2 regions of the Peribacillus sp. TH14 genome follow, and region 2 is predicted to be linked to the other one. Evidence: riboswitches for the same ligand, from Rfam matches in the RefSeq annotation. Region 2 holds a riboswitch; the other holds the start of a gene.
The links. A riboswitch is a leader RNA that binds a small molecule or an ion and turns the genes downstream of it on or off. The one in region 2 is predicted to bind S-adenosylmethionine.
Positions count from the first base shown of each region.

Region 1: linked by a shared signal. The riboswitch ahead of JFU50_RS12930 (5-methyltetrahydropteroyltriglutamate--homocysteine S-methyltransferase) and the one ahead of JFU50_RS03960 (methionine biosynthesis PLP-dependent protein) in region 2 are both predicted to bind S-adenosylmethionine.

Region 1 is NZ_JAEKEK010000001.1:2,665,934-2,674,953, forward strand. It holds gene JFU50_RS12925 (PTS transporter subunit IIC) at 1-149, shown strand, start outside; gene JFU50_RS12930 (5-methyltetrahydropteroyltriglutamate--homocysteine S-methyltransferase) at 249-1,352, opposite strand; SAM riboswitch class I at 1,437-1,537, opposite strand; gene JFU50_RS12935 (hypothetical protein) at 1,744-2,181, shown strand; gene JFU50_RS12940 (glycerol-3-phosphate responsive antiterminator) at 2,387-2,929, shown strand; gene JFU50_RS12945 (MIP/aquaporin family protein) at 3,165-3,989, shown strand; gene glpK (glycerol kinase GlpK) at 4,013-5,503, shown strand; gene JFU50_RS12955 (helix-turn-helix transcriptional regulator) at 5,665-6,603, opposite strand; gene JFU50_RS12960 (VOC family protein) at 6,691-7,134, shown strand; gene JFU50_RS12965 (DUF2164 domain-containing protein) at 7,698-7,943, shown strand; gene JFU50_RS12970 (glycerol-3-phosphate dehydrogenase/oxidase) at 8,349-9,020, shown strand, end outside.
Region 2 is NZ_JAEKEK010000001.1:780,777-789,796, forward strand. It holds gene JFU50_RS03950 (hypothetical protein) at 1-236, opposite strand, end outside; gene fumC (class II fumarate hydratase) at 346-1,728, opposite strand; SAM riboswitch class I at 2,094-2,207, shown strand; gene JFU50_RS03960 (methionine biosynthesis PLP-dependent protein) at 2,293-3,405, shown strand; gene metC (cystathionine beta-lyase) at 3,402-4,583, shown strand; gene JFU50_RS03970 (type B 50S ribosomal protein L31) at 4,755-5,003, opposite strand; gene JFU50_RS03975 (ABC transporter ATP-binding protein) at 5,083-7,101, opposite strand; gene JFU50_RS03980 (ABC transporter ATP-binding protein) at 7,098-8,849, opposite strand.

The DNA.
Region 1 (9,020 bases), 1.9 Mb from region 2:
CTGAAGGTGGATGGGTCGTTGAGAATGTAGCAATCATGCTAAGTACTTTCTTTATTCTTCCGATTGTATTGAACCTAGGTCTTATCTATATATTCTCGAAAAAATTAAAACTGATTAAAGCAGAGGATTATAAATTGCATTTTGATTAATAACTCAAACTTCCTCATGAAATAGAGGATGCTGATATATAGACAATATAGAAAGAGCAACGCTTTATTTGAATGCGTTGCTCTTTCTATAATATTTCTTTATCCCCAAACTTCTTTCGCTACATCAACAATAAATTTCAACTTTTCCCATTGTTGTTCTTCCGTTAGCTTATTGCCATGATGGGTGGAAGCGAATCCGCATTGTGGACTTAAGCATAATTGTTCGAGTGGCACGAATTGTGAAGCTTCTTTAATACGAGCTATAACTGCTTCTTTGTCTTCGATTTCTCCATTTTTTGAAGTGACGACTCCTAGAACAACTCGTGCTCCGCCATTTGGAATGTATTCTAACGGTTTGAAATCTCCTGAACGGTTATCGTCATATTCCAGGAAGAATCCATTTACTTTTTCTTTTGCCAATAATGTTGGTGCGATACGTGCATAGCTTCCTTCAAACGCCCACGTTGATTGATAGTTCCCGCGACATAAGTGTGTCGTGACGACCAAATCCTCTGGTTTTCCCTCCAAAGCCCCATTAATTACGCGCAATGCTAAATCAATTAATTGTTCTCTAGAGTATTTTCCATCTTTGAACTGAAATTCTGGAGAGGAAAGTCTAGCAATATAAACATCATCCAATTGTAAGTAACGTACACCAGCTTCATAAAAGGCCTTTAAAGCATATTGATACGCTTTAATGATGTCATTTGCATAGTCTTCGATATCAGGGTAGATGTCTTCATTATAAACACCCACAGCAAATAATTGATTGGGACTAGGAATGGTTTGTTTCGTAACAGCACGTCCGGCAACGATTTTGTTCAATTCAATAAAGTCATGAATGAAGGGATGTTCAGGATTGAATGAAACCTTCCCAGTATTGCGAATATTGTATCTCTCTGTTTCCACGCCATCGAATGTGAGACCTTTTTCAGTTACATACCCATCGATTCCATTTAAATGCTCTAGGAAGTCAAAGTGCCACCATGTGCGTCTAAACTCACCGTCCGTTACTACCTCTAGTCCAACTTCAATTTGCTTATCAACAATCCGCTTGATTTCTTCCGTTTCAACTTCGCGAAGTTGCTCTGCAGTAATTGTGCCGTCTTTAAATTGCTTTCTAGCATCATGTAAATTATCCGGTCTTAATAAACTCCCGACGTGATCTGCTCTAAATGGTGCTTTTGTTATTGTGATTGACATGTTTCATTCCTTCTTTCTTTTTATAAAATAAAAAACCTCTTCTTTTAAAAAAAGAAGAGGTGTTGGCTACTAAGCAATTTACTCTTCTTATCTTCAAGTTTTTACACTTCTGGAATTAGCACAGTACATTAAAGTCTGTTGCTGAGGTATCAAAGGGCCAGTCCCTCCACCTCTCTTGATAAGAGTTGTTTATTAAATTAAGTATGACTATACAGATAGTTTTAATAAAGGTCAAGGGTGAAAGGTGTAAAATTTAGAATATACCGATTATTCACCAGGACCTTGCATGTTATGAAGGGTTAACTACATTCGTGAAGACAGCATATGCTATAACTGACGTTCCATATGGAATGAAGTTACCTGTAAGTTAAGTTGGAGGGGGAAAACCACGATGAATACGTTCAATCCATCTAATATTTCCGGGAATGGTTTACCGATAACGTTAACTGCGTCTATGCTAGAGCGAATTATAAAGATGAAATCAGGTGAGCAGGATGTTAAAGTCGAGATTACGCCAGTACATATAGTGCTTTTCGGAACGACGGAAGTGAAAAAAATGATGTTTAAGAAAAACGTGCCTTTCCGTATTACATTAAAACCGATTCACGTGGAAAAAAGAACGATTTCATTTGAATTAGTAGAAATGAAGCCTATTGATAGGAATTTTATTAACCAAAAGATATTTAACAGACCGCCATTTTTTGAATTTGAAAATAGAATGATCAAAATGAATTTTAATGCTTGGAACATCGTGAAAAGAATACCCGTGGGCACTATTAAATCGTATGAGTTGGTGGAAGGTGCATTAAAAATTAAACTTTCATTATGATGAATTGAAGAAAGGGTAAGCAATTAAGGAAATGATAGCATTCTTACCTGTACTATTTTAAAGGGGATACCAGGTATGTTAGTGTAAGGATATGGTAAAGGACGATTCTTCAATAAGAAATATTGTGTTTGATAAATCAAGTTCTTTAAAATATACTAAATAACTAAAAGTTTTGAGTTTTTCCGGTAGATAAGGGGGAAAATGAATGGACCAGAAAATTTTGCCTGCTTCGGCAAGCATGAAGGATTTCGAAAGATTTCTAGAAAGTTCCTATGAAATAGGTGTGTTTCTTGATTTGCATATATCACAATTGAAAAATGTAAGCTTAATGGCAAAGCAGCATAATAAGAAAATGATTTATCATGTCGATTTAATTCATGGTATTAAAAGTGATGAATACGCTACAGAATTTATTTGTCAGGAGTATTGCCCATATGGCCTGATTTCAACAAAATCCAGCGTGATTTTGAAAGCGAAGCAAAAGGGTGTTATTGCCATTCAACGAATCTTTTTAATTGACTCACATGCGTTAGAGAAAAGTTATAAGCTGGTACAGAAAACAAAGCCTGATTATATCGAAGTTTTGCCTGGCGCAATGCCTTGGATGATTAAAGAGGTAAAGGAACGCTTACAAACTCCTATCTTTGCTGGAGGGCTCATACGTTCTTCAGATGAAGTCCTGAATGCCCTTGAGGCAGGAGCTTCGTCAATCACGACTTCAAAAACTGAATTATGGGAGATGTTTTAATTTCAGATAGGAGTTGATGTGTGATAGAGGAAAAAAAATACAGAAAAAATCATTTGTTTTTATATAAATTAATTGACAGCGTTTTCACTACCTAGTATATTTACATTACAAGTTAATACATGTGACGGAGATTAGGAGATTCACACCAGACATACTCATTTTTTGAGGAAAGTTCTGCTGTGAATCTCCTTTTATTTGTTGGTAAGGCATCATTCTATAAGAGGAGGGGTTATGTATGACTCCATTTTGGGGAGAAGTAGTAGGCACGATGATTTTAATTTTATTTGGTGCAGGTATTGGGGCAGGATCTTCCTTAAAGGGATCTTATGCCAAAGATGCAGGCTGGATTGTCATCACGATTGCATGGGGACTGGCTGTTACAATGGGTGTCTTTGCAGTGGGTTCCATAAGCGGAGCACATTTAAACCCGGCTGTTACAGTAGCATTAGCTATCAATGGAGATTTTCCTTGGGCTGATGTGCCAGGGTACATCGTGGCGCAAATGATAGGGGCAATTATAGGTGCGACTCTTGTATTCCTGCATTATTTGCCTCACTGGAAAGCTACGGAGGATCCAGGTACAAAGCTTGGTGTGTTTGCAACCTCACCAGCTATCCCACATACTTTTTCAAATCTATTAAGTGAAATGATTGGTACATTCATCCTTGTTCTTGGCTTATTATTTATTGGAGCCGGCAAGTTTACAGAAGGTCTGAACCCATTTGCTGTCGGTTTATTGATTGTTGTTATCGGGATGTCGCTCGGAGGAACAACAGGCTATGCCATAAACCCTGCACGTGATCTTGGACCTCGTATTGCTCACTTCATGCTGCCAATACCAGGTAAGGGAAATTCGAATTGGGGCTATGCTTGGATTCCGGTTGTTGGCCCGATTGTCGGTGGAGCACTTGGAGCTGTCTTCTATAAAGCAGTCTTTTTAGGTGAATTGACGACAGTCTTTTGGACTGTTTTAGGAGCAAGCCTAATAATATTGGTATTAGCATATACTTTTGGAAAAAAGCAGTCGCGTGAGTTAGAAACTAGCAACATTGCTAGTTAAATTAAAAAGGGGGGAAACACATTATGGAAAAATATATCTTATCATTGGATCAAGGAACAACTAGTTCACGGGCGATTTTGTTTAACGAAAAGGGCGAGATCGTCCACTCGGCCCAAAAGGAATTCACACAGCATTTCCCTAAGCCAGGCTGGGTAGAGCATAACGCCAATGAGATTTGGGGATCAATTTTAGCAGTGATTGCTGGTGTACTATCGGAATCTAGTGTAAAGCCTGAGCAAATTGCTGGTATTGGAATCACTAATCAGCGTGAAACGACAGTCGTTTGGGATAAAGAAACAGGAACCCCTGTGTATAATGCGATAGTATGGCAGTCCAGACAAACTAGCGAAATTTGTGATGAATTGAAAGGAAGAGGTCTTAATGATCTGTTCCGAGAAAAAACAGGATTGTTAATAGACGCCTATTTTTCCGGTACAAAAGTGAAGTGGATCCTGGATAATGTGGAAGGAGCTCGCCAAAAAGCAGATGAAGGCAAGTTGTTATTCGGAACCATTGATACCTGGCTGATTTGGAAGCTATCAGGAGGCAAGGCCCATGTAACAGACTATTCTAATGCTTCTCGGACATTAATGTATAATATTCATGAGCTGAAATGGGACGAGGAGCTTCTGGAGATATTGACTGTTCCAAAATCAATGCTACCAGAGGTTAGACCTTCTTCCGAAGTGTATGCCCAAACGATCGAATATCACTTCTTCGGCCAGTCGATTCCAATTGCAGGAGCAGCAGGTGACCAACAGGCAGCATTATTTGGCCAAGCTTGTTTTAATGAAGGAATGGCTAAAAATACGTATGGAACAGGTTGTTTCATGCTTATGAATACGGGTGAAAAGGCTGTCAGTTCCGAGCACGGGTTATTGACAACTCTTGCTTGGGGATTGAATGGCAAGGTTGAATATGCATTAGAAGGCAGCATATTTGTAGCAGGATCAGCGATTCAATGGCTGCGTGATGGCTTACGGATGCTAAAAAATGCCGAGGACAGTGAAGCCTATGCAAAACGTGTAGAAAGTACTGATGGAGTTTATGTTGTTCCTGCATTTGTGGGGCTTGGGACTCCGTATTGGGACAGCGATGTCCGAGGTGCGGTTTTTGGCTTAACTCGTGGAACATCTAAAGAGCATTTTGTCCGTGCTACCCTTGAATCGCTTGCATATCAAACGAAGGATGTACTCGATGCAATGGAGGCAGATTCAGGTATTGAGCTGAAGACATTGAGAGTGGATGGCGGTGCAGTTAAGAACGACTTCTTAATGCAATTCCAAAGCGATCTACTACGTGTCCCTGTTGAAAGGCCGACTATAAACGAAACGACAGCACTTGGTGCAGCGTATTTGGCTGGACTAGCTGTTGGCTATTGGAAGGACCAAGAGGAAATCGCTCAGCAGTGGGCAATAGACAAAACCTTTAAACCATCCATGGATGAGCAAGAAAGTGAAAAATTATATGACGGATGGAAAAAAGCTGTTCAAGCAGCAATGGCTTTTAAATAAAGGTTCTGATAAACACTAAATTTAACAAATAAAGAAGGCCACTTATATAGTGGTCTTTTTGTTGTTAAATTTACAATAAAGTAATAAAATGCTTTAAATATGTGGGCAGATTACCATAATAAAGTCTTTAAATAAGACGAAATAATTTACAAACTAGCCTTCTATAAATTATCTAGTAAATCTATATAATACTTTCTTAAAAGTTCTCTTAATATATTAGGTTCTACTATTTTTATGGACTTACCAAAGCTAGCAATATAGTTAACTATAAACTCAAGCTCATTTGGCTCATACGAACCAACAATATAGGTACTTTCACTCTCGGTGATTAACTTCATAGATGGGAAATGTTGCTGTTGAAAATGCTCAACCCCTTCTTGATTTATTAAACACTTGAATTGAATTGCCTTTTCAGATGGTTTCCAGAGTGAATGTGCATTGTGAACATTAATCTCCTTTAAGTCAATTAATGGTTCGATGTTCGTTATTTCCACTGTTGTAATACGATCACACCGGAATACTCGATAAGCTTTTTTAGTTACATCATAAGCCTGGCAGTACCAATAGCCTTTCATTGCATAAATAGCGATTGGCTGAATGCTACGAGTGCTTTTTTGATGCATTGTTTGATAACTGATTTTTAATACTTCATTTTTAATGGCTGCAAGTAATAAAGTTTCTAAATGTGCGCTTTCTTTGATTTGCTCCGTGTGTCGAAAGGTTACCCGATCTTGAATTCTCTCTATATGCTGACGTTGTTTTTCTGCTAACGCGTTTATAAATTTCTCATGAATAGAATGAAGCGATACTTGAAAAGGTAGATTTGAAAAGCTGCGTAGTGCCTGCATTGCAAAATAAAGCGCATAAATTTCTTGACTGTTAAAAGAAATGGGGGGTAGTGTCATTTGATTAAGTAAATGATAACCTCCATACCGACCATATTCTGCATAAATTGGTGCGCCAATTTCCTCTAGTGAAGAAATGTCTCGTAATGCAGTTCTTTTAGAAATATGAAATTCTTGCATTAAATCTTGGAGCGTAAACTGTTGTTTTTGATTGATAAAACGCAGCATTTGATTTAAGCGTTCTGATTTTTTCATAAAATGACCCCTTAATGGTGCCGTTTTTTGTCACCTTTATTTTATATACTTGTAAGTGTAATAAATAATTGTTGAGGAGGCAATAAAATGAATTTTGAAGTAATTCCCTTTCTATCGATGAATGGTAAAGGTGCAGCTGCTATTGAGTTTTATAAGGAATATTTAGGGGCGACCGTTCTTTTTAAGAAAAATTATAAAGAGATGAAGGAAATGAATCCTAATTTTATTTATGGAGAAGGTCAAGATGAGTATATTACACATTCTGTTTTGCAAATCGGTGCGAATAAGCTTATGCTTGCAGAGAAAGAAATGGACAATACACAACCTTGGCAATTAGGTAATAGTTCATCTTTATGTATTCAGTCTCAAGATAAGATTGTAATTAAACATCTCTATGACTCGCTTATTCAACATGAACAGGTGGCCATTTTAGTACCATATGAACCCAATGCGTTTAGTCCAGGATATGCCATTGTACGAGATCCGTTTGGAGTAATTATCCAACTTTGTGTAACCGTGCATGATTTTTAATTTAGGTGATTTATTACATGTACAGCTATATGACGTTTGTATTAAATTTCAGTAATTTATAGGATTATTTAACAGTTTGGGGCGTTAGTGAAAGAATGATTAAACAACTTTATAGTTAAAGTTTTTACTCTGTAGTACCCACTTTCCAACTAAATTAACGAACTTAGAAAACCGATTCTACATCAGTAGTATCGGTTTTCTTGATTGATGGCTATAAAATTAAATGACTTTATTATAAGTATTCATCTTCTTCAACTAACTACCGCCCCTTAAATTTTGTTTTTATTAACTAGAATCACGTTTAAATTCGCTCTTCTTTTGTTCCTGTAAAACTGATAATCCAATAAAGATATACGGGTATGATAAAAGAATTAATTCGAGAAAACCTAAACCAAACAATGTCGAGGTATGCTCATCTGCATTAAATCTAGTTTCAACTACCCATAATAAAGGGTTTTTACCACTCTTACTTGTACATAATATTTTATGAAAATATAGCCTGTGATTTACTGAATTTCACATGTATAGTTAGCTGTAATATATTTTATTAGGGAGTGTTTTACTTGTTTATAAAACTTACAAAAGACCAACAGCAATTAATGATTTCTGACATTCAATACTTTTTTTCACAAGAAAGAGATGAAGAAATAACTGAATTTGCTGCAGAAAGAGTATTAGATTTCGTTAAGGAGTCACTTGCTCCTCATTTCTATAACGCTGCTGTCTTAGATGTTAAACATGTAGTGGAACAGCAATTTTCTTCACTTGAAGATGAAATATTAACTCTAGAACGTCCGATAAAAAGATAAATAATTTTTCAAGAGTGAATTTGATAATAATTCACTCTTATTGTTGCACATAATATGTCTTATACGGCATAAGATAGGAATCATCTTTCCTTGTTTTTACTTCAGCTAATCTGCCCCTTTGGTTGAACTGTTAAATAAAAACAAAGCGAAGTCTTTCTAATATGAGTTAGAGTATGATATACTAAAATCAAGTTAATAAATCGGCCGGAGAACAGGAGAGACCATGAATGCGTTATCGAGAATTCGATAATGTGCATTTATGGTCTCTTTTTTTGTTTTTATTGGCAGATTAGGGTAATTAATATCTATATGAATGGAAAACTATGAGAACAAATTAACTTATTTAAATACAAGAACCAACAACTACTCGACAAAAGCAGGTATCACTCAAAGGAGGAGTTAGGCATGAGGTTTTCAAATATATATCGAGAAGAAACAATTGAGCTTCTGAAAAAAGAAAAATTTGATGTGTTAGTCATTGGCGGAGGAATTACAGGTGCAGGGATTTCCCTGGATGCAACGACTCGAGGAATGAAAGTGGCATTGGTGGAAATGCAGGACTTTGCTGCAGGAACATCAAGCCGTTCAACAAAGCTTGTCCATGGTGGTTTGCGGTACCTAAAGCAATTTGAAATAAAAATGGTTGCTGAGGTTGGAAAAGAGAGAGAGATCGTTTATGAAAATGGGCCACATGTGACTACACCGGAAAGAATGCTGCTCCCAATGCATAAAGGCGGCACATTTGGAAAATTCAGTACATCCATCGGACTCCGAGTCTATGATTTTCTAGCAGGCGTCAAAAAAAGTGAACGAAGGAAAATGCTATCGGTTAGTGAAACACTGAAAATGGAACCCCTTGTAAAGAAAGAAGGACTTAAAGGCGGAGGCCATTATGTTGAATACCGTACAGATGATGCACGCCTGACGATAGAAGTGATGAAGGCGGCTGTGGATAAAGGCGCGACGCCGATAAATTATACAAAAGTAGAAAAACTGTTGTATGAAAATGGCAAGGTAATAGGCGTCCAGGTCAATGATATACTATCAGGCAATCAGTATGAAATATATGCAGACAAA
Region 2 (9,020 bases):
TGCACAAGTACCACTTCATCATGTCCACATTTAGAGCAGTTCATGATGTGTGGACATTGACCTTTTTGGAGCGATTGCGGGTATCCATCGTTTTGCTTAAGCGTATCTATATCCATGTATGCACTGTATGAATCAGCATAATCCATGAATTTCCCTTTATCATCAAGATCACTGCCACATTCCGGGCAATTCACATGAATTTTTCTGAGGCCGTTGCAAAGCGGGCATAAAGCCATTGTATTCCCTCCTGTTCTAGAAACTTATATACTCAGTATTTGTTTATTCTATTATTTTAACACCTTAAAACACCCTCCCTAAAAACAGCGGGAGGGTGATCATAGGCAATTATTTATTAACCATGTTAGCAGGATCTACCCATGCTTTAAATTCATCATCAGTCAAGAATTCCAATTTCAACGCTGCTTCTTTTAATGTAGAGTTGTCTTTGAATGCAGTTTTGGCAATTTTAGCTGCTTTTTCATAACCGATATGTGGGTTCAATGCTGTTACTAGCATAAGAGAACGGTCAACATTTTCTTTGATTTTATCTTCATTCGCTGTGATGCCTACTGCACAATTATTGTTGAAAGAGTGAATGCCTTCTGTCAATAATTTAACAGTTTGTAGGAAGTTATAAATGATAACTGGTTTGAATACGTTCAATTCGAAGTTACCTTGGCTTGCTGCAAAGCCGATTGTTGCATCGTTACCAACAATTTGTGTCGCAATCATTGTCAACGCTTCACTTTGTGTAGGATTTACTTTACCTGGCATGATAGAGCTGCCTGGCTCGTTTTCAGGAATAGCGATTTCACCGATTCCGCTTCTTGGGCCGCTTGCCAGCCATCTAACATCGTTCGCAATTTTCATTAAGTCCGCTGCTAATGCTTTTAATGCGCCATGAGCGTAAACAATTTCGTTATGACTTGTTAATGCATGGAACTTATTATCCGATGTTACGAAAGAATGTCCTGTATCCGCCGCTATTTGTTTTGCAGAAAGTCCTGGAAATTCTTTTTTCGTATTGATCCCAGTACCTACAGCTGTACCGCCTAGTGCTAGATTCAATAGTTTTTGACTGCTTTCTTCAATCATCACTAAGTCTTTATCAAGCATCGCTTTCCAACCAGAGATTTCTTGGCCTAAAGTTAGTGGTGTTGCATCTTGAAGATGTGTACGTCCAATTTTCACAAGATCCCAGAATTCTTTTTCTTTTGCTGCAAAAGTATCACGAAGTACTTTAATTGCCGGTACTAATTTTTCAGCAACTTCCATATAGGCTGCAATATGCATAGCCGTTGGGAATGTGTCATTAGAGCTTTGCGCCTTGTTGACATCATCATTTGGGTGAAGGGTTTCGGACTCACCGTTTTCTTTTAACCATTCATTCCCTTTGTTAGCGACCACTTCATTCACATTCATATTACTTTGAGTGCCACTGCCTGTTTGCCAGACCACAAGGGGGAAATGTTCATCAAGTGTACCTTCTAGAATTTCGCCACAAATTTTAACGATGGCATTCTTTTTCACTTCAGAAAGATCACCAAGGTCATAGTTCACTTTAGCTGCCGCTTGCTTTACATATGCAAAAGCACGGACTAATTCAATCGGCATTTTTTCATTACCAATTTTGAAGTTGTTACGGCTTCTCTCGGTTTGTGCTCCCCAATACTTATCAGCAGGAACTTTCACTTCACCCATCGTATCTCGTTCGATTCTGTATTCCATGTGTTCTCCTCCTATGTTTGCACTATCCACCGAAAACCTTATGTATATGAAATGAATAATGACATATTATTAATTCTTCTCTCTATACATTGTACAAACTTTATTATTTTAAAGCAAAGAAACAGAACAAAACCTTCCCTATATTTCAGAAAATCCATTTAATTAAACAAAGTCTTTTAAAGTATCTCAACACCTTATACCATCGCGTTTTCCACAATATTTAGGGGTTTTTCATTGGACCAATCATGTTTTGACAACGCTAGTCCTAATTAACCAATAAAGAATTATCGAGCAATATTTTCCCAGAATGTTCTTGACAGCACTTTATATATATAGTAAATTCAAAAGAAATTGAATAATCTAAACTCTTATCGAGAGAGGTATAGGGAATGGCCCGATGACACCTCAGCAACCTTCATTTGTTTCAAACCAATGAAAAGGTGCTAATTCCACAAGTTTGTGAACTTGGAAGATAAGAAGAATGACTCGTCCATACTTAACCAAGTCTTCTTCTTAAAGAAGACTTTTTTTTATTTTATAAAACACAAAGGAGCAGTGAAAACTATGTATAAAACAGAAACATATCTTGCTCAACTAGGTAATCGCAGTGAAACGGCGACAGGAACAGTCAATCCGCCGGTTTACTTTTCGACAGCTTTCCGCCACGAAGGAATTGGCCAATCAACTGGATTCGATTACACAAGGACAGGTAATCCAACACGTCAACTTTTGGAACAATCCATCGCCAACCTTGAAAGAGGTGACCAAGGATATGCTTGCAGTTCAGGAATGGCGGCCATTTCTACCATACTAGCCTTATTTAAATCAGGTGATGCATGGATAGTCAGCGAAGATCTATATGGTGGTACATATCGTTTGCTAGAACAAGGTTTTAAAAAATGGGGCTTACAGTGTGACTATGTAAACACTTGTTGTTTAGAGGATATCGAAAAAGCTATTACTCCTCAAACAAAAGCCATCTTTATCGAAACTCCCACTAACCCTCTTATGCAGCAAACAGATATTAGCGCTGTTGCCGCACTTGCCAAACAATTTAATTTACTGTTGATTGTTGACAACACTTTTTATACGCCGCTTCTGCAGCAGCCTATCCTGCTTGGAGCCGATATTGTAATCCATAGCGCAACGAAGTATCTCGGTGGTCATAATGATGTTCTTGCTGGACTAATCGTGGCTAAAGGTGCAGAATTATGTGATTCGATTGCCTTCCATCATAATGGAACAGGAGCGGTGTTGAGTCCATTTGATTCATGGCTGTTAATGCGCGGAATGAAAACCCTGGCACTGCGGATGGAACGTCATGAAAAGAACGCCAAAATCCTTGTAGATTATTTATCAGAACATGAATGTGTAACGGACGTCCTGTATCCCGGCAGAGGTGGTATGATTTCTTTCCGGATAATTGACGAAGCAGCGGTCAATCCATTTTTACAATCACTTTCATTAATTTCATTTGCAGAAAGTCTTGGAGGCGTTGAAAGCTTCATCACCTATCCTGCTACACAAACACATGCCGATATCCCTCTTGAAGTTAGAACTGCTAATGGGGTTTGTAATCGACTTCTACGCTTCTCGGTTGGCATCGAAGACAGCGACGATTTAATTCAAGACCTCCAGCAAGCATTTGCACATGTAAAAAGGGAGGCACTACGATGACAAATCATGATTTCAGTTTTGAAACCAAATTACTTCATAACCAGCATAAATTCGATCCGACAACAGGCGGTGTGAGCGTCCCTATTCAGCACGCTTCCACTTTCCATCAAACTGATATCGATACATTCGGCAAGTACGATTACAGCAGGAGCGGAAATCCAACACGGGAAGCACTTGAAGATATCATTGCCGAGCTTGAAGATGGTACTCGCGGCTTTGCCTTTTCTTCAGGTATGGCAGCCATTTCAACAGCATTCCTTCTGCTTTCTGCTGGCGACCATATCGTCATCTCAGAAGATGTGTATGGCGGTACGTTCCGGATGGTTACAAGCGTGTTGACCCGCTTCAACATCGAGCATACTTTCGTTGATATGACGGACCTCGAAAGCGTTAAAGCGGCCGTTCAACCTAATACGAGAGCGATATACATTGAAACACCTTCAAATCCATTGCTTAAGGTGACTGATATTAAAGCCGTTTGTGATATCGCAAAAAAAGTCGGCGCATTGAGTTTTGTCGACAATACATTCTTGACACCAGCTCTGCAAAAACCGCTGAACTTAGGGGCGGATGTTGTCCTTCATAGTGCGACGAAGTTTTTATCCGGACACAGTGATGTCGTAGCTGGGCTTGCTGTCGTAAAAGATCCTGAATTGGCTGAAAGACTCGGTTCCCTTCAAAACTCCTTTGGTGCGGTACTTGGTGTCCAGGATGCCTGGCTTGTTATGAGAGGTCTGAAAACCTTGTCTGTACGAATGGAACACTCTCAAAAAGGAGCAGAAAAAATTGCAGACTACTTAAAACAGCAGCCATTAGTGAAAAAGGTGTATTACCCTGGGCTTACTGATCATCCACAGCATGCAATCCAGGAAGGACAGGCCCTTGGTGCAGGTGCAGTTTTATCATTTGAACTAGAAAGCGAGGAAATTTTCCGCTCATTTGTGAATACTGTCGAACTTCCTGTTTTTGCGGTTAGTCTTGGAGCAGTGGAATCGATATTATCCTACCCGGCAAAAATGTCCCATGCTGCCATGCCTGCTGATGAAAGGGAAAAACGAGGCATCACCAACAGCCTGCTTCGCCTCTCTGTCGGCCTTGAGAATCCAGATGATTTAATTAAAGACTTTGACGCTGCTCTTGTAAAAAGTGCAAAAGCGCATGCTATTCCAGTTAAATAAAATATATAGAAAAAAAGGGTGCCTAGAGCAACCCTTTTTTCTATTATTAGGATTTTAAATGAGGCATTCACTACGTTATTACTAAAAAAATTATAAACCTTAATTTACCCACGAGTTCTTCCATCTCCCAAAATAAAAATAAAGGCCATCGATTTCTCGATAGCCTTAACATCATTTCTTCATATTATATTTTTCTAAGAAGCGATCCACACGTCCGCCTTTTTCAGCAAATTTCTGCTTGCCGGTATAAAAAGGATGCGTATCTGAACTAATCTCTACTTTTAATAAAGGATAAGTTTGACCGTCTTCCCACTTAATTGTTTCGTTAGATTTTTTCGTAGAGCCTGTAATAAATTTATAACCACTGTTAGTATCCATAAATACTACTTGCTGATAATCAGGATGAATTCCTTGTTTCATTATTATCACCTCTTCGTAAGTATCCCTCATTTTCTGAAAAATTATTCTTAATTTCTCCCTTCATTATTCCACTAGGTTTTTATCCAGCCATTCCCTTATGCGACCCAGCCTGCAGTTCATACATTTGATAGTACTTTCCTTTCAACTCCATTAATTCTTCATGTGTCCCCTGCTCAGAAATCTGTCCTTTATCCAGTACAAGAATTTGATCGGCATTTTTAATCGTGGAAAGCCTATGTGCAATGATAAAGGTCGTTCTTCCTTTCTTTAGTACTTCCATTCCTTCCTGGATAATGGCCTCTGTTTCTGTATCGATGCTTGCAGTGGCTTCATCCAAAATCAAAATCGCCGGATTAAATGCGAGCGCGCGTGCAAAAGAGATTAGCTGCCGCTGTCCTGAAGACAATGTCCCGCCTTTTTCAATAACCGGCTCATCTAGCCCTAGAGGCAGATGCTTCAGCACTTTGTCCCCGCCTACATCTTTTAATGACTTTTCAACCATTTCCCTTGTGATATCTTTATTATTAAGGCTGATATTGGAAGCTATGGTTCCAGTAAATAAATATGGATCCTGAAGGACAATTCCCATATGCTCTCTAAGTGTTTGGTGAGGAATATCTAAAATATCCCTTCCATCAATCTTGATTTGTCCTTCACTACTATCATAGAAACGGAACAACAAATTCATTATTGAACTCTTTCCCGAACCAGTATGACCAACTAAAGCTACTGTCTCACCTTGTTGCGCAGAAAATGAAATGTTTTTTAACACATATTCATTTTCTTTATAGCCGAATGAGACATTTTCGAATTGCACGTTTCCTTTATATCGGGAAATGTTTTCATCACTGACTTCTAATCCCTGCTCATCCAATAAACTGAATGCCCTCTCCCCTGCAACAAGCGCTTGTTCTAGGTTAGCAAACTGATTGACAATCCCGTGAAGCGGATGAAGCAGACGACTGATCAAATCAACAATTGCATACATTAACCCTAAAGAAATAGCTGAACTTGCTGTAAGCGACATCCCGCCGAAATACCAGACAAATGCTATTAGCGCCATGACCTTAATGACACCAATCAAGTTTCCTCCCGTTAATGAATTTAAATTGAGCATTTTATTTTGATACGAGTAATGCTCCCGGTTCAATTTTTCGAAAGAATGTTTTGTCTCCTTTTCACGTCCGAATGCCTGAATGATGTTCATTCCTTGAATGGATTCATTGATCATCCCGTTAATATCACTGACTCGTTCCCGAATGATGTGATTATATTTCGAGGCGAATTTGCGATATACCTTCGTCCAGATAACGATAATGGGAATAAGTAAAAGGCCCATGAGCCCTGCACGCGCATCCAAAATATACAAAGCAATGAGAACGCCGATAATATTAATCGTGCTTGAAAAGAAGTTGGCGAGCACCGTCACATATAACTCTCGAATCGCCTCAGTGTCATTAGTAACCCTAGCAACAACTTTCCCAGCGGGCATATTATCGAAATAACGAATGGGCAATCGGGAAATATGAGTAAAAATATCATTTCGCATCTTCTGAATAATTCGATTCGCAGCTTTCTGTAAATAAAAACTCTGCCCATATTGAAAAACAGAAGAAATGATAACAAGACCAAAGTAAAAAGCTACAAGCTTTATAATTCGCGGAATTTCTGGTTGGTAAAACTCCATTAATTCCTGACTTGTTAATTTCTCTACTGATACCATTTGCTCTTTTCCGTTTTTCTCAATTATTAATGTTTGGTTTTCTAAGGTTCTATCGCCATCGATGGCAACAGCTTCATTGACGAAGACGAATTGATTGCTAACCTGCAATACATGGACTTCTTTTCCTTTCTTCTCATCTTCAGTAAAATAATCTGCCCGTTTATACCAATTATCACCGTACTCGACAGTATCTTTCCCTTTTTCCGTTTCATACCAAGAAGATTCGATACCAAGTATGTGAGAATCAATGATTTTTTTAGCGATGAATGGACCCGTTAAGTCAGCGGCAACGGAAAGCGCTAGCATGATTAGGGCACCAATAATCAATTTTTTATAAAGAGCAGCGTATTGATAGAGTTTCTTTACCACCTTCATGCTCTCACCTCCGTTTCTGCGTCAATTTGTTGTCGCTCATATTGCTCCCTATACCAGCCATTTTGCTTCAGTAAATCTTCGTGAGTTCCTTCTTGGATAATCTCTCCGCTGTCCAACACGATAATTCGATCGGCATGCTGAACGGCTGATAAGCGATGTGTTGTGATGATGGTCGTTTTCCCCGACCGTTCATTTTGGATATTTTCAATGATTGTCGTTTCTGTCTTTGCATCGACGGCTGATAAGGAATCATCCAATATAAGGATTTCCGGATTTTTAATCAGGGCCCTTGCAATCGAAATCCGTTGCTTCTGCCCACCTGAAAGAGCGACCCCCTTTTCACCGACAAGTGTCTCAAGACGCTTAGGCAGCATCGTTAAATCCTTCTCAAAATCCGCAAGCCGGATAGCTTCAGCCAGTTCATCTTCCGTTGCATCCAATTTACCGAATAAGATATTGTCTCTCACAGACTTTGAGAATAAAAAATGATCCTGCGGAACGTACCCGATCCATTTACGAATATCTTCAAGCTCCAGTTTCTCTAACGGCATACCTGAAAAAGCAATCTCCCCGTTTCCTAATGGATATTCCCGTAGTAACTGCTTCACGAATGTCGTTTTTCCACTTCCAGTTTTTCCTACGATTCCCAGGGTCTGCCCACGCTCAAGTTGAACGGAAATATTGGAGAGATTAACAACTGTTGAAGATGGATACGTAAAAGAAACTTGATCAAACTTAATATCTTCCGGATTAGAAATCCTCTCCGGCTTCAATGAATTTTTCACATCCGCTTCATAAGAAAGAGTATCTTGAATACGGTCAAGCGAAGCATTTCCCCTTTGCATGACGTTAATTAGTTCACCAACCGCAATCATCGGCCAGATTAACATTCCAAGATACACATTGAATGAAACAAGACCTCCAAGTGTAATGGTTTGTTGAAAAACAAGATAGGCACCGTAACCCAAACTGATTAAATAACTGATACCGATGATAATGCTAATCGTCGGGTCAAAGAGTGCATCAATTTTCGCTACCTCGAGGTTTTTACGATATACATCCTCAGTCATTTCATCAAATCGCTTTTCATCCTCCCGTTCCTGAACATAGGCCCGGATGACCCGTACACCAGAAATGGATTCCAGCACTTTGTCATTTAAGTTACCAAAGGCTGCCTGTGCATCCGTAAAACGTTTATAAATTTTTTTCACGTAAATTTGCATCATTAGGGCCATGATTGGAAGTGGCAACACCGCCGCAATCGTCAATTGCCAGCTGATAGTTGCACCCATCATAATCACAACCGTGATAGTAAATAGAACTGAGTCAACGAGCGTTAATATCCCAAACCCAGCAGTGAGCGAGATTGCCTTTAAATCATTGGTGGCCCTTGCCATTAAATCTCCTGTCCGGTTTTTTTCATAAAAAGCCGGCGTCATTTTCAACAAGTGCCCCATAAACCCGGATCTAAGTTTTCGTTCGACCAAGTTTCCGCCGCCGAATAAAAGATAACTCCATAAGTACCCAAATAGATAGCTGACACACAGGACAATGAGCAAATAGATAACGTATTTCATGATTCCTTCTTGCGTCATGTTGCCGTTGTTCATGTCATCAATGGCATTCCCGACAAGCTTTGGTGGAATAACCTCCATAATATTCACTAGGCATAAAAATAAAATGGCCCAGGTATAACGCTGCCATTGCTCTTTAAAGTACCAGGACAGCTTTTTAAATATCGCAAACATGAATTCCCCTCCCTTATGTTCTCACCATTAATTTACTAGCCGCTTTCTGGATCTCCTGGTTGGAGTAGAACCACCATTGTTATTTGTCTCATTAATAATTCCTCCTATCTTTTATATTGAAAGGATGCTATTGCATCGGATTCCCTAAATAACAAAAAGCCCCCGTTAATT